Regions from separate parts of the Brochothrix thermosphacta DSM 20171 genome, predicted to be linked through region 1. Evidence: a T-box and tRNA genes for the amino acid it is inferred to sense, from the RefSeq annotation. Region 1 holds a T-box; the other holds one or more tRNA genes.
What was found. The T-box of region 1 lies ahead of serS (serine--tRNA ligase). A T-box ahead of a tRNA ligase gene usually reads a tRNA of that ligase, here a tRNA-Ser.

Region 1 (9,776 bases):
AATGCGTGGTGGAATGACACCTAAACTTGCTTCTAAATTCTTTGTTTCAAGTCTTTATTGGCACTTCTTAGATGTTATCTGGATCTTTATTTATACAGGTGTTTACTTATTCGGACTTATGCAATAGAAAAGGAGGTAAGGAATATTATGGCAGAAAAAACTTCAGCAAAATCACATAGTGGGTTTCCCTGGAAACACGTTATTGGGTTTGTTTTATCAATCGTTTTAACTTTGTTAGCCGCTGTTGCCGCTTATTCTGGTTTAAGCGTTAATATTATCCTTGTGTTTATCTTCATCATGGCATTTGTACAAGCAGGTATCCAACTGTTCATGTTCATGCATGTGAATGAAGAAGATGCGGATCACACGCAATTGGGGAACTTCCTCTTTGCGGCAGTTATCGCTGTTATTATTGTAATTGGCTCATACTGGGTTATGGAAATGGCTCACGCGAACCACCTTATGTAAGTATTACTCGCTGACTCTCTGCAATAGAGAGTCAGCATTTTTTTATCAAAAGATGGGAGGTTAACTATATGCCCTTTAAGCGAACACTCTTGATAATTTTAGAGTTGGTCATTGTCTTTTTCGTAGGTTGGTTTTTAAGACATTCAGTCTCAGTTGTGGCAGGAACAGCTTTGGTAATTATCGGAACACTCTGTGTTATGTGTTTATGGTACCTATATCCAAGAGTAACTGGCAAAACAAAGCCAAAGTGGCAAAAGATCGTGATGGTTATAGCTGACGTGAGTTTAGTGGCAATCAACGGCTTATTGTTGAAATAATCTGACTATTTAAATACTAGTCTCAGGTTGTTGACAAGTGCTTGTTTTACTGTTAATCTCGTAATTAATATTAAAAATAAAGGGGATGGATGCGCGGTGTGGGAAAATAAATTTGTTAAGGAAGGTCTAACATTCGACGATGTTTTGTTAGTTCCGGCTAAATCGAACGTATTACCAAATGATGTTGATTTAAGTGTTGCTTTAACACCGACTCTTAAATTGAACATTCCAATTATCAGTTCAGCAATGGATACTGTAACAGAAGCTAAAATGGCGATTGCAATGGCACGTCAAGGCGGGTTAGGTGTTATTCATAAGAACATGTTGATTGAACAACAAGCCGAAGAAGTTGAAAAAGTTAAACGTTCTGAAAGTGGCGTTATCATTGACCCATTTTATTTAACTCCAGACAATCAAGTTTTTGATGCAGAACACTTGATGAGTAAATACCGCATTTCAGGCGTGCCGATTGTTAACAATCGTGAAGATCGTATTCTTGTTGGTATTATCACAAACCGTGATATGCGTTTCATCCAAGATTATTCAATCTTAATCAATGATGTTATGACTAAAGAAAATCTTGTAACAGCAAAAGTAGGAACAACACTACAAGAAGCTGAACAAATTCTTCAAAAACACCGTATTGAAAAATTACCACTTGTTGATAATAAAGGTGTTTTGAAAGGTTTAATTACAATTAAAGATATTGAAAAAGTTATCGAATTTCCAAATGCAGCCAAAGATACGCTGGGTCGTTTACTTGTTGCCGCAGCTGTTGGTGTTTCTAATGATACTTTCCAACGTGCCACACAGCTTGTAAAAGCAGGTGTTGATGCTTTAATCATCGATACAGCACATGGTCATTCTGTTGGCGTAATGAAAAAATTCGAGGAAATGCGCGCTGCATTCCCTGACACAAACATTATTGCTGGTAACGTAGCGACAGCAGCTGCTGCTCGTGACTTATTTGACCTTGGTGTTGATGTTGTCAAAGTTGGTATTGGTCCTGGTTCTATTTGTACAACACGTGTTGTTGCAGGTGTGGGTGTTCCTCAAATTACAGCGATTAATGATTGTGCTTCTGTTGCCCGTGAGTATGGTAAAACAATTATCGCTGATGGTGGTATTAAATATTCAGGCGATATCGTAAAAGCAATCGCAGCTGGTGGGAATGCAGTAATGTTAGGTAGTATGCTTGCAGGTACTGATGAATCACCAGGTGATACAGAAATATATCAAGGTCGCCGTTTTAAAACATACCGTGGTATGGGTTCATTAGCAGCAATGGAAAATGGTTCGAAAGATCGTTACTTCCAATCTAATACAGATGCTAAAAAATTAGTACCTGAAGGTATTGAAGGTCGTATGGCTTACAAAGGTTCATTATCTGATGTTATCTTCCAATTAATCGGTGGTTTACGTTCAGGTATGGGTTATACGGGTTCTGATAGTATCTATGATTTAATTGAAAATGCTCAATTTATCAAAATGACGGGTGCTGGCTTACGTGAGTCTCATCCGCATGATATTCAAATTACAAAAGAGGCTCCAAACTATAGTATCCAAAGCTAGTTAAAACTAAAACAACTGTTTGAACAGTGTGAACTTAAAATTCCGTAAGGTATCTAAGTGACACCGTCAACAGTTGTTTTTTTGAATTAGAGGATAAAAAACTATCATTAAAAATGACTGTTTTAAAACGATTAAGGGGGACAAATAATGAAATTGATAATTGAGACGGATGTAATGGCAACGATGCGTGATGGTGTAAAATTGGCAGCCGATATTTATCGACCTGATGATAATAAACGTTACCCGGTTTTATTGAGTCGCCTACCTTATAATAAGACCTATTCATTTGATTTTATGAGACCACACGTCTTAGCGAGCCAAGGTTATATCGTTATTTTACAAGATGTACGTGGTCGATACGCATCTGAAGGTGTGTTTGAAGGCCCTTATATCGCGGAACAAACTGATGGTTACGATACTGTTGAATGGGCAGCAACATTGCCTTATAGTGACGGTAAAGTAGGCATGCTAGGCTTATCTTACTTTGGGTACACACAGATGTTAGCTGCGATGACGCAACCGCCACATTTAACTGCAATTGCTCCCACGATGAGTCAAAATAGCTTTACGGAGGTCAGTCAAGACCATAATGGTGCAACTGAACTATCAATGTGGCAAACATGGAGTTTAGAAAGTATCGCAGCCAACCTATTGGAAAGAACCTATACAGATCCTAAAGAATTGGCAACAAAAAGATTAATCTTACAAAATAACATTACGAATATTCCCTACACTTACGATAGTTATCCTTACGAACAGTGGCAACCTATTACCAGTCTATTTCCTGATTTTTACTTGTTTGATATGTACCGCAAGCCATTAACAGATCCATTTTGGGATAAAATTACTGTTAAAAATCAGTATGAGAAGGTCAAAACGCCTGGTTTACACATCGCTGGTTGGTATGACTGCTTTTTAAAAGGGACGCTTGAAAACTTTAAAAATGGTCAGCAAAAAGGGTTGGGAGATCAGTTAATTATTGGCCCTTGGGTGCATGGTGATTTTAGTGCACGTAGTGGTGAACTTTATTATGGAGAGCAAGCACGAGCAGAACTCTATCGTTGGCACCTTGAATGGTTTAATCACCAATTAAAAGGTCTACCGTTGATGGATTCAACACCCGTACGCTATTTTACAATGGGAACAAATGAATGGCATTCTGCAACGACCTGGCCTCCAGCGAACACTAAAGAAAAACGCTATTATTTAAATCGTCGTGAGCTCGTGTTAGAGCGTTCTGCATCAGAAAGTTCACTAAGTTATGAACACGACCCTAAAAGCCCTGTCAGGACACGTGGGGGTGTAACATTCATGCATGGGTTGGAAGTTGAGGGTCCGAAAGAGCAATTGCCAATTACTTCATTAAAAGATACGTTATCTTTTGAAACAGAAGCTTTAAAAGAGCCTTTGAATGTGACGGGGAATGTGCGTGTTTTATTGGAAGTAAGTACAGATGCTACCTCTGTTGATTTTACAGCTAAATTGAGTGACGTATATCCTGATGGTACAGCTTATAATTTAACAGATGATATTGTGAGAATAAAACACGTTAATAAAAATGAAAGATTCACCGTTGAAATTGAATTGTGGGGAACGAGTAATGTCTTTTTAGAAGGTCATCGTTTAAGGTTGGATATAGCTTCTAGTAACTTCCCACGCTTCGATGTTAATCCAGGAACGGGCGGTTCATTTTTCGATTCAACAGAAACAGTGGTAAGCAAACAAACAGTTTATGTGGGTGGCAACAACATTTCCCAGGTAATTTTACCGATTGTTACTTTTTGATAACAGGCTGTAATAGTCGTCATATCACTACTATTAAGGGTTGGAATGTGATAAAATAGCCTAGTAATTGCACAACTTAAGTGTGCGAATAAAATAGGAAAATATAAGATACTGGAGGCCCTTGATTACGATGTACTTTAAAAAAATCATTACGTTTATGTTAGTTACAGTAGTTGCAACAACATCATTCATTTTGCCTGCGCAAGCAGCGTCAAAAACAAAAGCACCACTTGATATTCAGGCAAATGCGGCCTTTATGATTGAAGCCTCAACTGGAAAAGTGTTATACAATAAAAATGGCGATAAACAATTAGGAATTGCTTCAATGACTAAGATGGTTACCGAATATTTATTGATGGAAGCTATTAAAGAAGGGAAAATTAAATGGGATGATCAATTACCAATTTCAAAATCAGCCTATAATGTTTCTCAGGATAATACACTTTCTAATGTACCTTTACGACAAGATAAAACCTATTCAGTTCGTGAATTAACAGAAGCAATGTCTATCTATTCAGCAAATGGTGCAACGATTGCAATTGCTGAAAAATTAGCCAATGGTGATGAAAATAAATACATTAATATGATGGATAAGTTAGCTAAAAAACTTGAATTGGGTCCTCATAATTTTGTGAACTCAACAGGTTTAAGTTACGAAGATATTCGTGGGAAAACAACTCAAAAAGATAAAGGTGAAAATGAATTAACAGCTCGTGGTGTTGCAAAATTATCACGTGCATTAATCCTTGATTATCCTGAAATTTTAGATTTTGCTAAAGTAGAAGAAAAAAGTTTCCAAGCGGGGACTTCTGATGAAATTAAAATGGAAAACTGGAACTGGATGTTACCAGGTCTGATAAATTCTGATAAGAACTTACCTGTGGATGGTTTGAAAACGGGGACCACTGATCATGCAGGCATGACGTTCGCCGGAACTGCTGAGAAGAATGGTATGCGTTTAATTACAGTTATTATGAATGCAAAAGATAAGAAAAATCCTAAAGACGAACATAGTGGTATTCGTTTTGTTGAAACGGCTAAAATGATGAACTATGGCTTTAACAATTATGATTTGATTAGTAAAGGGCTTGGTAACCAATTTAAAGTTAACGTTTATAAAGGCGATAAGTTGACTGAAACATTGACTACTCAAAAAGAACCGAAATTTGTTGTTCCTAAAAACGCTAAAGTTGAGACAGCTGCCAAAATGACTTTAAAAGAAGATAAAACAAATAGCAACGGTGAGCTTGTTGCGCCAGTTGCAAAAGGTACTGTTGTAGGCAAAGCAGTTGTTGCAGCGAATGATCCGTTTAACTATGGTTACCTCGATAATTCTGAGGGTGTAACAATTGATGTCATCACAGATCATGATATTGAAAAAGCCGGTTTTTTCCTTCGTAGCTGGCGAGTGACTAAAGACGGATTAAATGTTGCTAAAAACTACGTTGTTGATGGAGCTAAAGGTTGGTTTAAGTAGGTCTTTGTTATCAAGTTACTAATGAACCTTTCTATTTTTATGAAAGTATTGTAGAATGGTTGTAAGTTAATAGATAAAACGATGATAAGAAATAGTAATAGAGGTTGTTGTTGCAAAGAGAGTCAGTGGTTGGTGTGAACTGATGAATAACCCTTTATGAATCCATCTTTGAGTGAACAGTGGAATGAGCGTGCTCTATTAAATTGTTCCGGTGATAAGCCGTTAAACAAATTAAGTGGGAAAACAAAGCAATTGTTTTGTTTTCCAATTAGGGTGGCACCGCGATAGATACTCGTCCCTTCTTGTTATGACAAGAGGTAGGACGAGTTTTTTTATACACAAATTTATTTAGGAGGTTTTACAAAATGTTAGATATCAAGGTTTTAAGAACGGATTTTGAAGGTGTAAAAGCCAAATTGGCACATCGTGGTGAAAATTTAGGTGACCTCGAAAAATTTCCAGAGTATGATACTTTGCGTCGTGAGTTAATCATTAAAGCAGAGGAGTTGAAGAGTGAACGAAACCGTGTATCGGGTGAAATTGCTAAGAAAAAGCGTGCGAAAGAAAATGCTGACGCTGAAATCGCTGCAATGCAAACAACAGGTGAAGCGATTAAAGCTTTGGATGAACAATTGGTGGAAGTTAATACTAAATTAAACCAATTAATGTTATCTATTCCGAATATTCCACATGAGTCTACACCGATTGGTGAAACAGAAGATGACAATATTGTTATCCGTACAGGTGGTACACCACGCGAGTTTAACTTCGAACCAAAACCACATTGGGATTTAGGAACAGATTTAGATATTCTTGATTTTGAGCGTGCGGGTAAAGTAACAGGTAGCCGTTTTGTATTCTATAAAAAAGCGGGTGCACAATTAGAGCGTGCGTTAATTAACTTCTTTATGGACATTCATGCAAGTGAGCATGGGTATGAAGAGATGTTACCGCCGTACATGGTAAACCGTACAAGTATGACGGGAACAGGTCAACTTCCTAAGTTTGAAGAAGATGCGTTCTTAATTGAGGATAACGACACTTTCTTAGTGCCGACAGCTGAAGTTCCTGTGACAAACTATCACCGTGATGAGATTCTTAAAGCGGATGAACTACCCATCAAATATGTAGCTTACAGTGCGTCATTCCGTTCAGAGGCAGGTTCTGCAGGTCGTGATACGCGAGGTCTTATCCGTCAACATCAATTCAATAAAGTTGAAATGGTTAAGTTTGCTAAGCCAGAAGACTCTTATGCGGAGTTAGAAACATTAACACAAGATGCAGAGGATATCCTTAAGCGTTTAGAGTTACCGTATCAAGTCTTGAGCATGTGTACTGCAGACTTAGGTTTTACAGCAGCTAAGAAATATGATATTGAAGTTTGGATTCCAAGCCAAAATGTTTACCGTGAGATTTCTTCATGCTCAAACTTCGAAACGTTCCAATCACGCCGTGCGAATATTCGCTTCCGTCGTGAAGTGAATGGTAAAGTAGAATATGTGCATACAATCAACGGTTCTGGTTTAGCAGTTGGCCGAACAGTCGCTGCAATTATGGAAAACTATCAAGAAGAGGACGGTACAATTACAGTACCAACAGCCTTACAACCTTATATGCGTGGTCTTAAAACAATCAAGTGAGAAGGAGTCGAATAAATTTTGTCGAAACAAATAACGTATTATTTTATCCGTCATGGTAAAACTGAGTGGAATGAACAAGGTTTAATGCAAGGATGGGGAGATTCACCGCTCATTCAAGTTGGAATTGATGGTGCTAAGGCAGTAGGAGATGTGTTAAAAGATGTTGATTTTAACGCTTGCTTTACTAGTACAAGCGGTCGCACACAACAAACCGCTGATTATATTTTAGCGAACCATTCAGATGTACCCCGTTATGCGAAACCTGATCTACGTGAAATGTACTTCGGTATTTGGGATGGAATGTCATCAACAGCAGCTAAAGAGTACGAAGAATTCCATACGATGCGTGACACACCCGCGAAGTATCGTGCGCAAGTAAGTGGTGGTGAAACCTATCAACAAATGTTAGACCGTACAATGCGAGTATTAAAACGTATTGAAGAGACGGATGTTGAAGGAAACGTTCTGATTGTTAGCCATGGTATGGTATTACGTCAGTTGATGTATGTACTAGGTGGTGGCGATTGGCGTGAACACCGTGATAAGAGTGAAAATATCCTTAATACGAGCATAAGCATTGTTGATTATAAAGATGATACATACACTGTTCGTGAAGTGAATAAGATAGACCACCTTGAAGGTTTAGGGTTGGACTAAAAATTAAGTGAGTTAGTATAATGGCTTAGTTTTAGATTACTTTATTTAAAAGCTAAAAGCATCGTAATGACATGATATAAATGTCATTACGATGCTTTTTTTGGGTGAAATAGCAAATACTCATTTGAAAAATTGATAACCAGACGTTACAGAATTTCATCGTGCTTTTCCAATCTCTACAGTTCTGACCAGCATATTTTACTTTTAATGTTGTTCTCTAGCAAAAACCAAACAACTACAGCAAAATTTCAAAAATAACATTTTGATAAAAAGAATCAAACTTTTATTTTCTCCAATTTTTTTGTAGCTGACCGTTTGTTTTACTTTTATTTTTTTCTCCAGTAAAATATGCCAAAACTTGTGAGATTTCAAAGCAACTCCCAGCGATAAAAATAATCGCCGGTCGTGCTTTTCCAATCCCTACAGTTCTGACCGACATATTTTACTTTTAATGTTTTCCAGTAAAAAAGCCAAACAACTACAGCAAAATTTCAAAAATAACATTTTGATAAAAAGAATCAAACTTTTATTTTCTCCAATTTTTTTGTATCTGACCGTTTGTTTTTACTTTTAATGTTCTTGTTCTCTTAAAACGACGCGCATGATTTTACCAGAGTTTGTCTTAGGGAGTTCATCTACAAAACTAATTTTACGCGGATACTTGTAGGGTGCGGTAATCTTTTTAGTGAAGTCTTGTAATTCCTTAACTAGCTCATCTGAAGCGGTATAGTTTTCTGTTAATACAATGAATGCTTTGACGACAGCGCCGCGTAATTCATGTGGGCTTGCAACAACACCAACTTCTTTTACAGCAGGATGTTTGGTTAAAGCGTCTTCGACCTCAAAGGGTCCAATTGTATAACCCGAGCTAACGATGATATCATCGTTACGACCTTGGAACCAAAAATAATTATCTTCATCATAAGTGGCGCGGTCACCGGTTACGAAATAGTCGCCGCGGATAGCTTTAGCTAAACGTTCAGGTTCTTTGTGATAGGTCTTAAATAAGGCGGGATAACTGCGTAAAATAGCAATATCACCAACTTCACCTGGTTTTACACGTTGTCCATTATCGTCAATAACGTGTGTGAATTCTGGTAGGAGAGGTTGCCCCATTGAACCTGGACGAATTTCTGCATCTTTAAGTGTTCCGATAATCAATGTGCTTTCTGTTTGTCCATAACCATCACGAACTTTGAGCCCAAATTGATCGTTAAATATTTTGATGACCTCACGGTTGAGTGGTTCACCTGCTGAAACAGTACTGCGTAAATCAGGTAGTGTGAAGCGTGAGAGCTGCTCAACTTTTGCAATTAAGCGGTATTCTGTTGGTGTACAGCATAACACGTTAATATGATGCTTTTCTAAAAGAAATAATTGTTTTTCAGCGTTGAAGCGACCTTCGTAAAGGAAACCAGTTGCTCCGCGTCCTAAAACAGATAAAAAGGGTGTCCAAATCCATTTTTGCCACCCTGGACCAGCAGTCGCCCAAACGATATCGGACTCACGTATGTCTAACCAGCGTTCAGAAGCAGTACGTAGATGGGCAAAACCCCAGCCGTGAACATGAACAACACCTTTGGGATTGCCAGTGGTTCCTGAAGTGAAACCAATCAATGCAGGATCGTTACTTTTGGTAACAATATTAGTAAAGTTACTATTTTCATTCGCACTTAGTAAGTCGAAATTTTCCCAGTTAGTGAGTTTTTCACCCACACTTATTTTGAGCGTTAACTCAGGACAATCGGCAGCTGCTTTGGACACTTCCTCGTGGTAATCATGATGAGAAATGACACCTTTAATGTCAGCGAGTTCAAAACGTAACTTCAAATCTTTTGCTTTTAACATTTCTGAACCTGG
Region 2 (9,776 bases), 720 kb from region 1:
AAACTATATGACGATTTCACATTAATTATCATCAAACGTATAGCTTAAAAATAGGGGGGATATTAAATGGTTTTAAACACAAGTGTCGAAGAAACGAATGATAATACAGCCATTTTCACATTAAGGGGTGAAATTGATGGTAATACGGCACCTCGTTTAGAAATTGAAATGTCTAAGTTTGCTGAGATTGAAAATTTTGTAATACGAGTCAATTTGAGTGAAGTAACTTATATGGATAGTACAGGCTTAGGAGTTTTTGTCGGTATTTATAAAAGTCTTGTTAAGGTAAATGGACAGTTGTTAATTGAAGAAGTACCTAAGCGACTAGACCGCTTATTTACAATTACCGGTCTAGACAATATAATGTCGATAAATCGAAAGGAAAAGGATGACGGTGCTGATGACAATTAAAAAAATTGATTGTATTGAAATGAAAATACCTGCTAAATCCGAATATATTTCTTTAGGACGTTTAACGCTTTCGAGTATTGCTAATCAATGTGGTTTCAGTTATGAAATCATCGAGGATTTGAAAATTGCTATTAGTGAGGCAATTACTAATGCAGTCACTCATGCTTATCAAAATAGTGAAGAAGGCATTATTGAAATTATATTTTCACGCTATGAAGACCGGCTAGGAATACGTGTTAAAGATGAAGGCGTTACTCCAGCAGATGGTGTAAAGCTTTCAAGTGATCGTAAACCCTATACAGCAGATGTAACTGCTGATACTTTAGAAGTGGGTGGCTTGGGGTTGTTTTTGATTCAAGCCTTAATGGATGATGTGGTACTTAAAGAAGAAAATGGTGTGGAAATCGAAATGATTAAATACTTTGATAAAGAGTAGGTGACTACAATATATGGTGCACAGAGGAAAAGCAACTGATCCGACTAAGGAACAAATAGATGAATGGATTCAACAAGTGCAAAAATCAAATGACGAAGAGGCTAAAACAAAGTTGGTTCTTCATTATTCTGGTCTTGTAGAAGCTTTGGCGCGTAAATACTCTAATGGAAAACAATCCTATCACAATGATTTAGTTCAAGTGGGTTATTTGGGATTATTAGGTGCAATTGCTCGTTTTGATGCCTCATTTGATCGTAAGTTCGAATCTTTTGCAATCCCTACAATTATTGGTGAAATTAAACGTTACTTGCGTGATAAAACCTGGAGTGTACATGTACCAAGACGAATAAAAGAACTTGGTCCAAAGATAAAAAATACAGTAGAAGAGTTAACGATTGCTCTTCAACGTTCTCCAAGTATTCAAGAAATTGCTCAGAGTATTGACTACACACAAGAAGAAGTACTAGAAGCAATGGAAATGGGTCAAAGTTATCAAGCATTATCTGTGGATCATACCTTTGAAACAGATAATGATGGTTCGCAAATGAGTTTATTAGATGTTGTTGGTGAAGATGGTTATGAAATGATAGAACAACGCATGCTGCTTGAAAAGGCTATGCCTGTCCTTAATGACCGTGAACGTATGGTATTACAACTAACTTTTTTTGATAATAAAAGTCAAAAAGAAGCTGGTGAAGAAATGGAAGTATCACAAATGCACGTCTCACGATTACAACGTGGAGCAATTAAGAAATTACGTGCCGCATTATTAAAAATGCAATATGACGAATAAAAGGACAGTACTCACAATTTATGTGCGTGGTGTCTTTTTTTTATAACTCATCTTTTTTTAAAAAGGCGTGCGAGTGTGATAAAATTGAATTATGACGAAGGAAAAATTAGTATAAAGGGGTTTTAAACGAATGGATGCAATCATCATACAACAATTAACCAGCGAATTAACACTGCGGAAAAAACAAATTGAAACAACCTTAGAATTGCTAGAAGAAGGCAATACTGTTCCGTTTATTGCACGTTATCGTAAAGAAGCCACAGGAGAACTAGACGAGGTTCAAATCCGTACAATTGAAGAACGTTATAACTATTTAGTGAAGTTATCGCAACGTAAAGAAGATGTATTACGAACCATTGCGGAACAGGGTAAGTTAACAACTGAGTTAAAACAAGCAATTGAAAAAGCGACAAAACAACAAGTTGTTGAAGATTTATACCGCCCTTATAAAATAAAGAAACGTACGAAAGCAACAATCGCTAAAGAACAAGGTTTAGAACCGTTGTCAAATTGGTTATTAGGATTGCCTACAACGGGTAGTGCAGTAGCGGAAGCTGAAAAATATATCAATGCGGAACAAGAAATCAACTCAAGTGAAGAAGCATTAGCAGGTGCTCATGAAATTCTGGCAGAAGTTATTAGTGACAATCCTGTTTATCGTAGCTTCATACGTGAGATGACATATAATCGTGGTCGTTTAACAGCAACTAAGAAAAAGAAAGCGGTTGATGAGCAAGAAGTCTTTGCAATGTACTACGATTATGATGAGGCAGTAAAATCAATCGTTCCTCATCGTGTGTTAGCGCTTAACCGTGGAGAGAAAGAAGACGTCTTAAAAGTAAACCTTGAGGTTGATGAAGAAGCCGTTCAACGCTACATTGCCTTGCAGGTGATGCGTAAACAAGAGACAGTAGCCCAAGCTGCAATTATTGCCGCGATTACAGATGCATACAAACGTTTCATTGGACCGGCGATAGAGCGTGAAATACGCAGTGAATTAACGGAGCATGCAGAGACGCATGCGATTGATATTTTTGGTCAAAATTTACGTAAATTATTGCTGCAATCGCCATTAAAAGACAAATGTGTGTTGGCATTAGATCCAGCCTATCGTACAGGATGTAAATTAGCTGTGCTGGATAAGCAAGGCAAGGCAGTAACAACATCAGTTATTTATCCCCATAAACCAGTAAACAAATTGGTAGAAGCGCAAAAAATAATGTTGGATCTTATTAAGAAATACGATGTTGAAATTATTGCTATTGGTAATGGGACAGCGTCACGTGAATCCGAACAATTTACATCTGAATTAATCAAAGATAATCATTTGTCAGTTGCCTATATTATTGTGAATGAAGCGGGTGCGAGTGTTTATTCTGCTAGTGAAATGGCACGTGAAGAATTCCCTGATCTCACAGTTGAAAAACGGTCGGCAATTTCAATTGGTCGTCGTTTACAAGATCCATTAGCCGAATTGGTTAAGATTGATCCTAAATCTGTTGGAGTTGGACAATATCAACATGATGTTTCCCAAAAAGAATTATCAGATACCCTAACATTTGTAGTTGAAACGGCAGTTAACCAAGTAGGTGTTAATGTCAACACGGCATCAAGTGCACTATTACAATACGTCTCTGGTCTTAACAAAACAACCGCACAAAATATCCGTCGTTATCGTGAAGAAAACGGCCCGTTCTTAAGTCGAGCACAATTGAAAAAGGTCCCACGTTTAGGCGCAAAATCTTATGAGCAAAGTATTGGTTTTTTACGTATTCCTGACGCTAAGAACAAGTTGGATGAAACTGCTATTCACCCAGAATCATACGATGTTGCAAAACAAATTTTAACCCAATTACAATTAAAACCAAGTGATTTAGGTACGGAAGAATTGGTTAAAGGGATTGCGAATATTAATATTGAGTCATTGAGTGAAAGCACAGGTGTTGGTGTTGCAACATTAACCGATGTTATTGCTTCAATGAAAGCACCGAGTCGAGATTTACGCGACGATATGGAAGCGCCGTTATTACACCAAGATGTATTATCGATGACTGATTTAAAAGAAGGTATGGAATTACAAGGCACTGTTAGGAACGTTGTTGATTTTGGTGCATTTATCGATATTGGTGTGAAACAAGACGGTTTAGTTCATGTTTCTAAACTCAGCGATAAATTTGTAAAAGACCCAATGAAAGTAGTCTCAGTGGGTGATATAGTAACCGTTTGGGTTGTAAGCGTTGATACAAACAAACAACGTGTTGCTTTATCGATGATTCAACCGCGTGTTAAAGCATAACAATGACGGATGAACAGTTACAACAATGGATGGAAAGGGTGTCTGAAGTTTTTTTCGGACATCCTTTTGTTCACCAAGCGCGTTTTAATAAACGACTGCAGACAACGGGCGGTCGGTATCTATTAGCGACACATGCTATTGAAATGAACCATAAATATTTAGATGCCTATGGTGAGGAATATTTTGAAAAAATAATGAAGCATGAGCTATGTCATTATCATTTACATCTTCAAGGAAAAGGATACCAGCACCGTGATGTTGATTTCAAAACAATGTTAAGAGCTGTTGGAGGAACCCGTTTCTGTAAACGAATTGAAACAGCGAATGATCATCAATACGAATGTCAAACATGCCATTTTATTTATCATCGTAAGAAACAGCTTAATGTTGTAAAATATGTTTGTGGTAAGTGTAAAGGTAGATTGAAAAAAATAACTGACAAATAACAACTGAAGTTTTCTACGACACTTTTTTAGTTTAGAGAAACTTTTTTCAGACAAATTAATATAGTTTCTTAAAAACTATTGACGATGTCGGAGAAAGCCTATATAATACTAAGAGTAGTCAAGAGATAACTTCTTTTAGGGGAAATACTCAAGTGGCTGAAGAGGCGCCCCTGCTAAGGGTGTAGGTCGCGAAAGCGGCGCGAGGGTTCAAATCCCTCTTTCTCCGTATTTATATTTAGGCCCGTTGGTCAAGCGGTTAAGACACCGCCCTTTCACGGCGGTATCACGGGTTCGAATCCCGTACGGGTCACTTTTATTGGTCTGGTAGTTCAGCTGGTTAGAATGCCTGCCTGTCACGCAGGAGGTCGCGGGTTCGAGTCCCGTCCAGACCGCCAGTTTTTTTAAACGTAGTTTTGTGACAAGTAACAAAGTAGTTTACAACTTATTAAACGGTCTGGTAGTTCAGCTGGTTAGAATGCCTGCCTGTCACGCAGGAGGTCGCGGGTTCGAGTCCCGTCCAGACCGCCAGTTTATGGGGTGTAGCCAAGCGGTAAGGCAATGGATTTTGATTCCATCATGCGTAGGTTCGATCCCTGCCACCCCAGTTCTTAAGTCTCTATTTATAATAGAGACTTTTTTATTTGCGTGAATTTAAAAGTATTCTAAAGATATGAAGAATCGTCTGGAAATCATGCATTAGTATAGCTTAATTATTTATATAATTAATAAAAACTATTTGTGTACTAAACGTGTTAAAATAAATAGTGCATTGCTTTACGCTTACATAACTATGTTAAGCTAATAACAAAAAATAATAGAACAACTTAAATTATAGATAACTCATGGGTCGCATGAATAATAACACGTTTATTATTTGCTTTGTCTTAAAATAGTAAGCAACGATGCGATGCATTTGAACAGCTGTAATTTAAATACAAGGAGCGTGTCATATGTTTTCAAAGTATCCAATTAAGGTCGATTACAAAAAAGAAGTACTCGCTGGTTTAACAGCATTTTTTGCGATATCTTATGTAATTATTGTGAACTCAATGATTTTAGCAGAAGCAGGAATTCCTCCAGAACTCAGTGTATTTGGTACTATCATTATTTCGATTATCGGTTGTGTTGCAATCGGTTTATTTGCTAAAGTACCCATTGTCATTACGACAGGGATGGGAGTCAATTCGTTTTTTACATATACGCTTGTTTATTCATTGAAACTGAGCTGGCAAGAGGCATTGGCTGTAAGTTTCTCTGCAAGTGTTATTTATTTAATTGTTGCATATACACCATTAACAAATTTATTAGCAGATGCAGTGCCAGAAAGTTTAAAACATGCGATTACAACAGGAATTGGTTTGTTCTTAGTTATAATCGGATTAGAGAAAGGTAGTGTCATTGTAAAAGGTGATCATACCTTTATGCAATTAAATGATTTTTCATCACCGTTATTATTAATGACCTTGTTTACCTTGGTTTTAACATTATTTCTCTTTTTTAAAGGAATTCAAGGGAGTTTCTTTATAGGAATACTAATCACAACAGTAATTACGAATGTATTCAATATTATTCCACGAGAAAAGAGTCTATTTTCGTTACAAGCAATTACTGATTATCCTCAAATTGTTGGGAAATTAGATTTTAGCGGCTTTTTATCAGGTGGCTTTATATTAGGGACTTTTTCTTTAGCGATGATTTTAATTTTTGAATCTATGGGATTATTTAATGGCATATTACCTGGCATCGATAATCATCGTTTTAAAAAGGCTTTTCGTGTTAACGGTATTGTGATGCTCTTTTCAAGTTTATTAGGTACAAGTCCGACTATTCCAGCTGCAGAAAGTTCAACGGGAATTCAAGAAGGTGGACGTACAGGAATCACTGCCATAACGGTTGGTATTTGTTTTGTAGCGGCTATTTTTATGATTCCATTACTATCGTTTATTCCAAGCTCTGCCTTAGCACCAGTCATTATCATCACAGGTTGTTTAATGATGCAGAATATTCGTTTTATCAATTTGGTTGATTTGAGCGAATGGTTCCCAGCGTTCTTAATGATTGTAATGATGGCTTTTTCTATGAGTATTTCAGATGGATTAGCTTTTGGTTTTGTAGCGTATCCACTTGTAAAAGTATTTGTAGGGAAAATTAAACAAATATCCAAAATGACTTGGGTAATCTCCGCTTTGTTTTTTGCATATTTAATTGTGAAAATTTGGATTTAATTAGTATTAAACAGTTACTATGCTTAAAGGTAACTGTTTTTTTTTGAATAAATAAGCAAATAATATACGTTAAATCGAATAAAAAAAGAAGAAATACATAAAAGCTGTTGACAGCGAAAGTTAATTACGGTAATATAAGTAATGCAAGTGTAAGCGGCCATGGCGGAATTGGCAGACGCGTCAGACTAAGGATCTGGTGCCCGTTTAGGGCGTGGAGGTTCAAGTCCTCTTGGCCGCATAGTTAAAGATAGCCAGATTATATCTGGCTATCTTTTTTATTTTTTAAGAGTATAAGGAGGAGAACAATGAGCTATTTGCTTATGTTTTTATTTGGTTCACTTGGAGGAATGTCACGTTATGGCATTGGTTTGTTATTTCAAAGCGATGGTTTTCCTTACGGGACGTTAATTGTGAATCTACTCGGTTGTTTTGTTTTGGTTATTGTGAATGAATATATGAGTATCGCAACTAAAATACCTAAAATGATCATTATGGCCATCGGCACTGGATTTATCGGTGCGTTTACAACTTTTTCAGCATTCAGCATTGATTTTGTACGGTTATTTAAAGCAGGAGAGATCGTACTCGCGCTAAGTTATTTCTCAGTAAGTTTAATCGGTAGTTTTTTGATGATTCAACTTGCTTATTATCTTGTACATAAACTTCTAAATAAGAGGAGGACAAAAGGATGAGTTTTCTTCTTGTTGGTCTAGGCGCTGGTTTAGGTGCCTTATGTCGATATCTCGTGACACAAATAATCTCTTTTGTATATAAAGGAATCTTTCCATTAGCAACCTTTATCGTTAATATGGTAGGGTCTTATGCGATGGCGGCATACCTTTTGCAAAAACCAGATGAAACACAATTATTGTTAGTTGTTATTGGTTTTTTTGGTGGTTTAACTACTTTTTCAACATTTAGTTTAGAAAGTTTTAAACTATTGAAGCAAAAAGAGCTTTATACATTTATTTACTATATTAGCATGTCCTATGTTGTTGGCGTTCTTTTAGCTACCATTGTACATGTTCTATAATTCAAAAGGATTAAAAGTAAACGAAAGGTGGAAAAATTATGGCATTAGATGAACATCATACGGTAAAGACACAGGGTGTAAAACGCCAACTGAAAACGCGTCATTTATCGATGATTGCCATCGGAGGTAGTATTGGTACAGGTTTGTTTGTTGCGAGTGGCTCAGCAATTTCAACGGCAGGTCCTGGTGGTGCACTCGTCGCTTATGTTGGTATTGGGTTAATGGTTTTTTTCCTGATGACTAGCTTAGGTGAAATGGCAACTTATTTACCAGTATCAGGCTCTTTTAGCACGTATGCAACCCGTTTTGTTGATCCAGCCTTTGGATTTGCAATGGGCTGGAACTATTGGTTTAACTGGGCAATTACATTGGCTGTTGATGTTAGTACAGCGGCTTTGATTATGCGTTTTTGGGTACCGCAAATCCCTGGCTGGATCTTCAGCGTTTTCTTTCTGTTGATTATTTTTGCATTGAATGCATTAACAGTTAAAGCGTTTGGTGAAGCTGAATATTGGTTTTCAATCATTAAAGTCATAACAGTGATTGCTTTTATTATCATCGGTATTTTAACTATCTTTGGAATATTAGGTGGGCACTATTATGGTTTATCTAATTTCACTTATAAAGAAGCGCCTTTTGTTGGTGGTGTTCCAGCAATTCTAGCAATGTTTGTTATTGCAGGTTTTTCGTTCCAAGGAACAGAACTGATTGGTATAACAGCTGGTGAATCAAAAACACCAGAAAAAAGTATTCCTAAAGCTATCAAAACGATTTTTTGGCGAATATTATTATTCTATATCTTAGCTATTGCAATTATTGCAGCGATTATTCCTTATACAAGCCCTGATTTATTAGGCGGAAGTGAAACAAATGTCGCAATGAGTCCTTTTACATTGATATTTAAAAATGCGGGATTAGCGATGGCAGCTGGTGTGATGAATGCGATTATTTTAACGTCAGTTTTATCGGCAGGTAACTCAGGTATGTACGCTAGTACACGTATGTTGATGGCGATGGGGCAATCAGGTCAAGCGCCTCGTCGTATGGGACGTGTTAATAAAAGAGGTATTCCAATGAATGCTCTTATTTTCACAGGTATTGTTGCTGGTTTAGCTCTTTTAACATCCATTTTAGGACCACAAGTTTACTTATATTTAGTAGCAGCAAGTGGATTAACTGGTTTTATTGCGTGGATTGGTATCGCTGTATCTCATTACAGGTTCCGACGAGCTTATAAATTACAAGGACATTCATTAGATGAGTTAAAATACAAAGCTAAATGGTTCCCATTAGGCCCCATATTAGCATTGGTTTTATGTATTTTAGTTATTGTAGGGCAAGATTTAGCTTCTTTTGCTAAATGGGATATTCAGGCGATACTAGTCACTTATATGAGTATACCGTTATTCCTTTTCTGCTATTTCTTCTACAAAATCAAGCACAAAACAAAACTTATTCCATTAGAAAAAGTGGACTTAGAAAAAACTGTGGTTGTTACAGATGAAAAATAATTTTTAATAACGAGAGAATGCAGACAAATGTTAGGTCGTTTGTCTGTTTTTTTTTATGGGGAAACAAAATGTATTTCCTAGGAAATAAGATGCATAAAATAAACTGTTTAAAATAGTGAGGAAAAAGCAGGTTGTTTTTATGCTACAATAAATAAGAGAAGAATTAACAGCGTGATTGCTGTATCAGGAGGAAATTATGAGTACTAATTCATTTGAAAAATTTAACTTAAGCGAAGAAATAGTGAGAGCTATTAACATTTTAGGATATACAGAACCAACAAGCGTTCAAGAGAAAGTTATTCCGCAACTATTGCAAGGTAAGGATTTGATTGTTAAGTCACAAACAGGTAGTGGTAAAACAGCCGCGTTTGCTATTCCTATGTGTGAAATAATTGAGTGGGAAGAGCGTAAGCCACAGGTATTGGTTTTAACACCAACGCGTGAACTTGCCTTACAAATACAAGAAGATATTTTTAATATTGGTCGTTACAAACGAATCAAAGTGGAGGCAGTTTTTGGACGTAGTTCATTTGAAAAACAAGAAAAAAATCTTAAACAAAGAACACACGTAGTGGTTGCAACACCAGGGCGTTTAATTGATCATTTAACAAGAGGTACTATAGAC

Region 2: it has a tRNA-Ser gene. The T-box ahead of serS (serine--tRNA ligase) is inferred to sense a tRNA for this amino acid. The anticodon was not compared.

What each region holds. Positions count from the first base shown of each region.
Region 1 covers NZ_CP145608.1:14,758-24,533, forward strand. Annotated here, with positions in the region: gene qoxC (cytochrome aa3 quinol oxidase subunit III) at 1-127, shown strand, start outside; gene qoxD (cytochrome aa3 quinol oxidase subunit IV) at 148-468, shown strand; gene V6S17_RS00070 (hypothetical protein) at 537-785, shown strand; gene guaB (IMP dehydrogenase) at 882-2,357, shown strand; gene V6S17_RS00080 (CocE/NonD family hydrolase) at 2,505-4,142, shown strand; gene V6S17_RS00085 (D-alanyl-D-alanine carboxypeptidase family protein) at 4,273-5,619, shown strand; T-box leader at 5,692-5,922, shown strand; gene serS (serine--tRNA ligase) at 5,985-7,259, shown strand; gene V6S17_RS00095 (histidine phosphatase family protein) at 7,278-7,916, shown strand; gene V6S17_RS00100 (acyl-CoA synthetase) at 8,487-9,776, opposite strand, start outside.
Region 2 covers NZ_CP145608.1:731,754-741,529, forward strand. Annotated here, with positions in the region: gene V6S17_RS03720 (PP2C family protein-serine/threonine phosphatase) at 1-48, shown strand, start outside; gene V6S17_RS03725 (STAS domain-containing protein) at 67-411, shown strand; gene rsbW (anti-sigma B factor RsbW) at 401-847, shown strand; gene sigB (RNA polymerase sigma factor SigB) at 861-1,640, shown strand; gene V6S17_RS03740 (Tex family protein) at 1,771-3,936, shown strand; gene V6S17_RS03745 (SprT family protein) at 3,939-4,382, shown strand; tRNA gene V6S17_RS03750 (tRNA-Ser) at 4,521-4,608, shown strand; tRNA gene V6S17_RS03755 (tRNA-Glu) at 4,621-4,692, shown strand; tRNA gene V6S17_RS03760 (tRNA-Asp) at 4,701-4,777, shown strand; tRNA gene V6S17_RS03765 (tRNA-Asp) at 4,834-4,910, shown strand; tRNA gene V6S17_RS03770 (tRNA-Gln) at 4,916-4,987, shown strand; gene V6S17_RS03775 (NCS2 family permease) at 5,333-6,607, shown strand; tRNA gene V6S17_RS03780 (tRNA-Leu) at 6,761-6,845, shown strand; gene V6S17_RS03785 (fluoride efflux transporter FluC) at 6,913-7,299, shown strand; gene V6S17_RS03790 (fluoride efflux transporter FluC) at 7,296-7,640, shown strand; gene V6S17_RS03795 (amino acid permease) at 7,679-9,151, shown strand; gene V6S17_RS03800 (DEAD/DEAH box helicase) at 9,348-9,776, shown strand, end outside.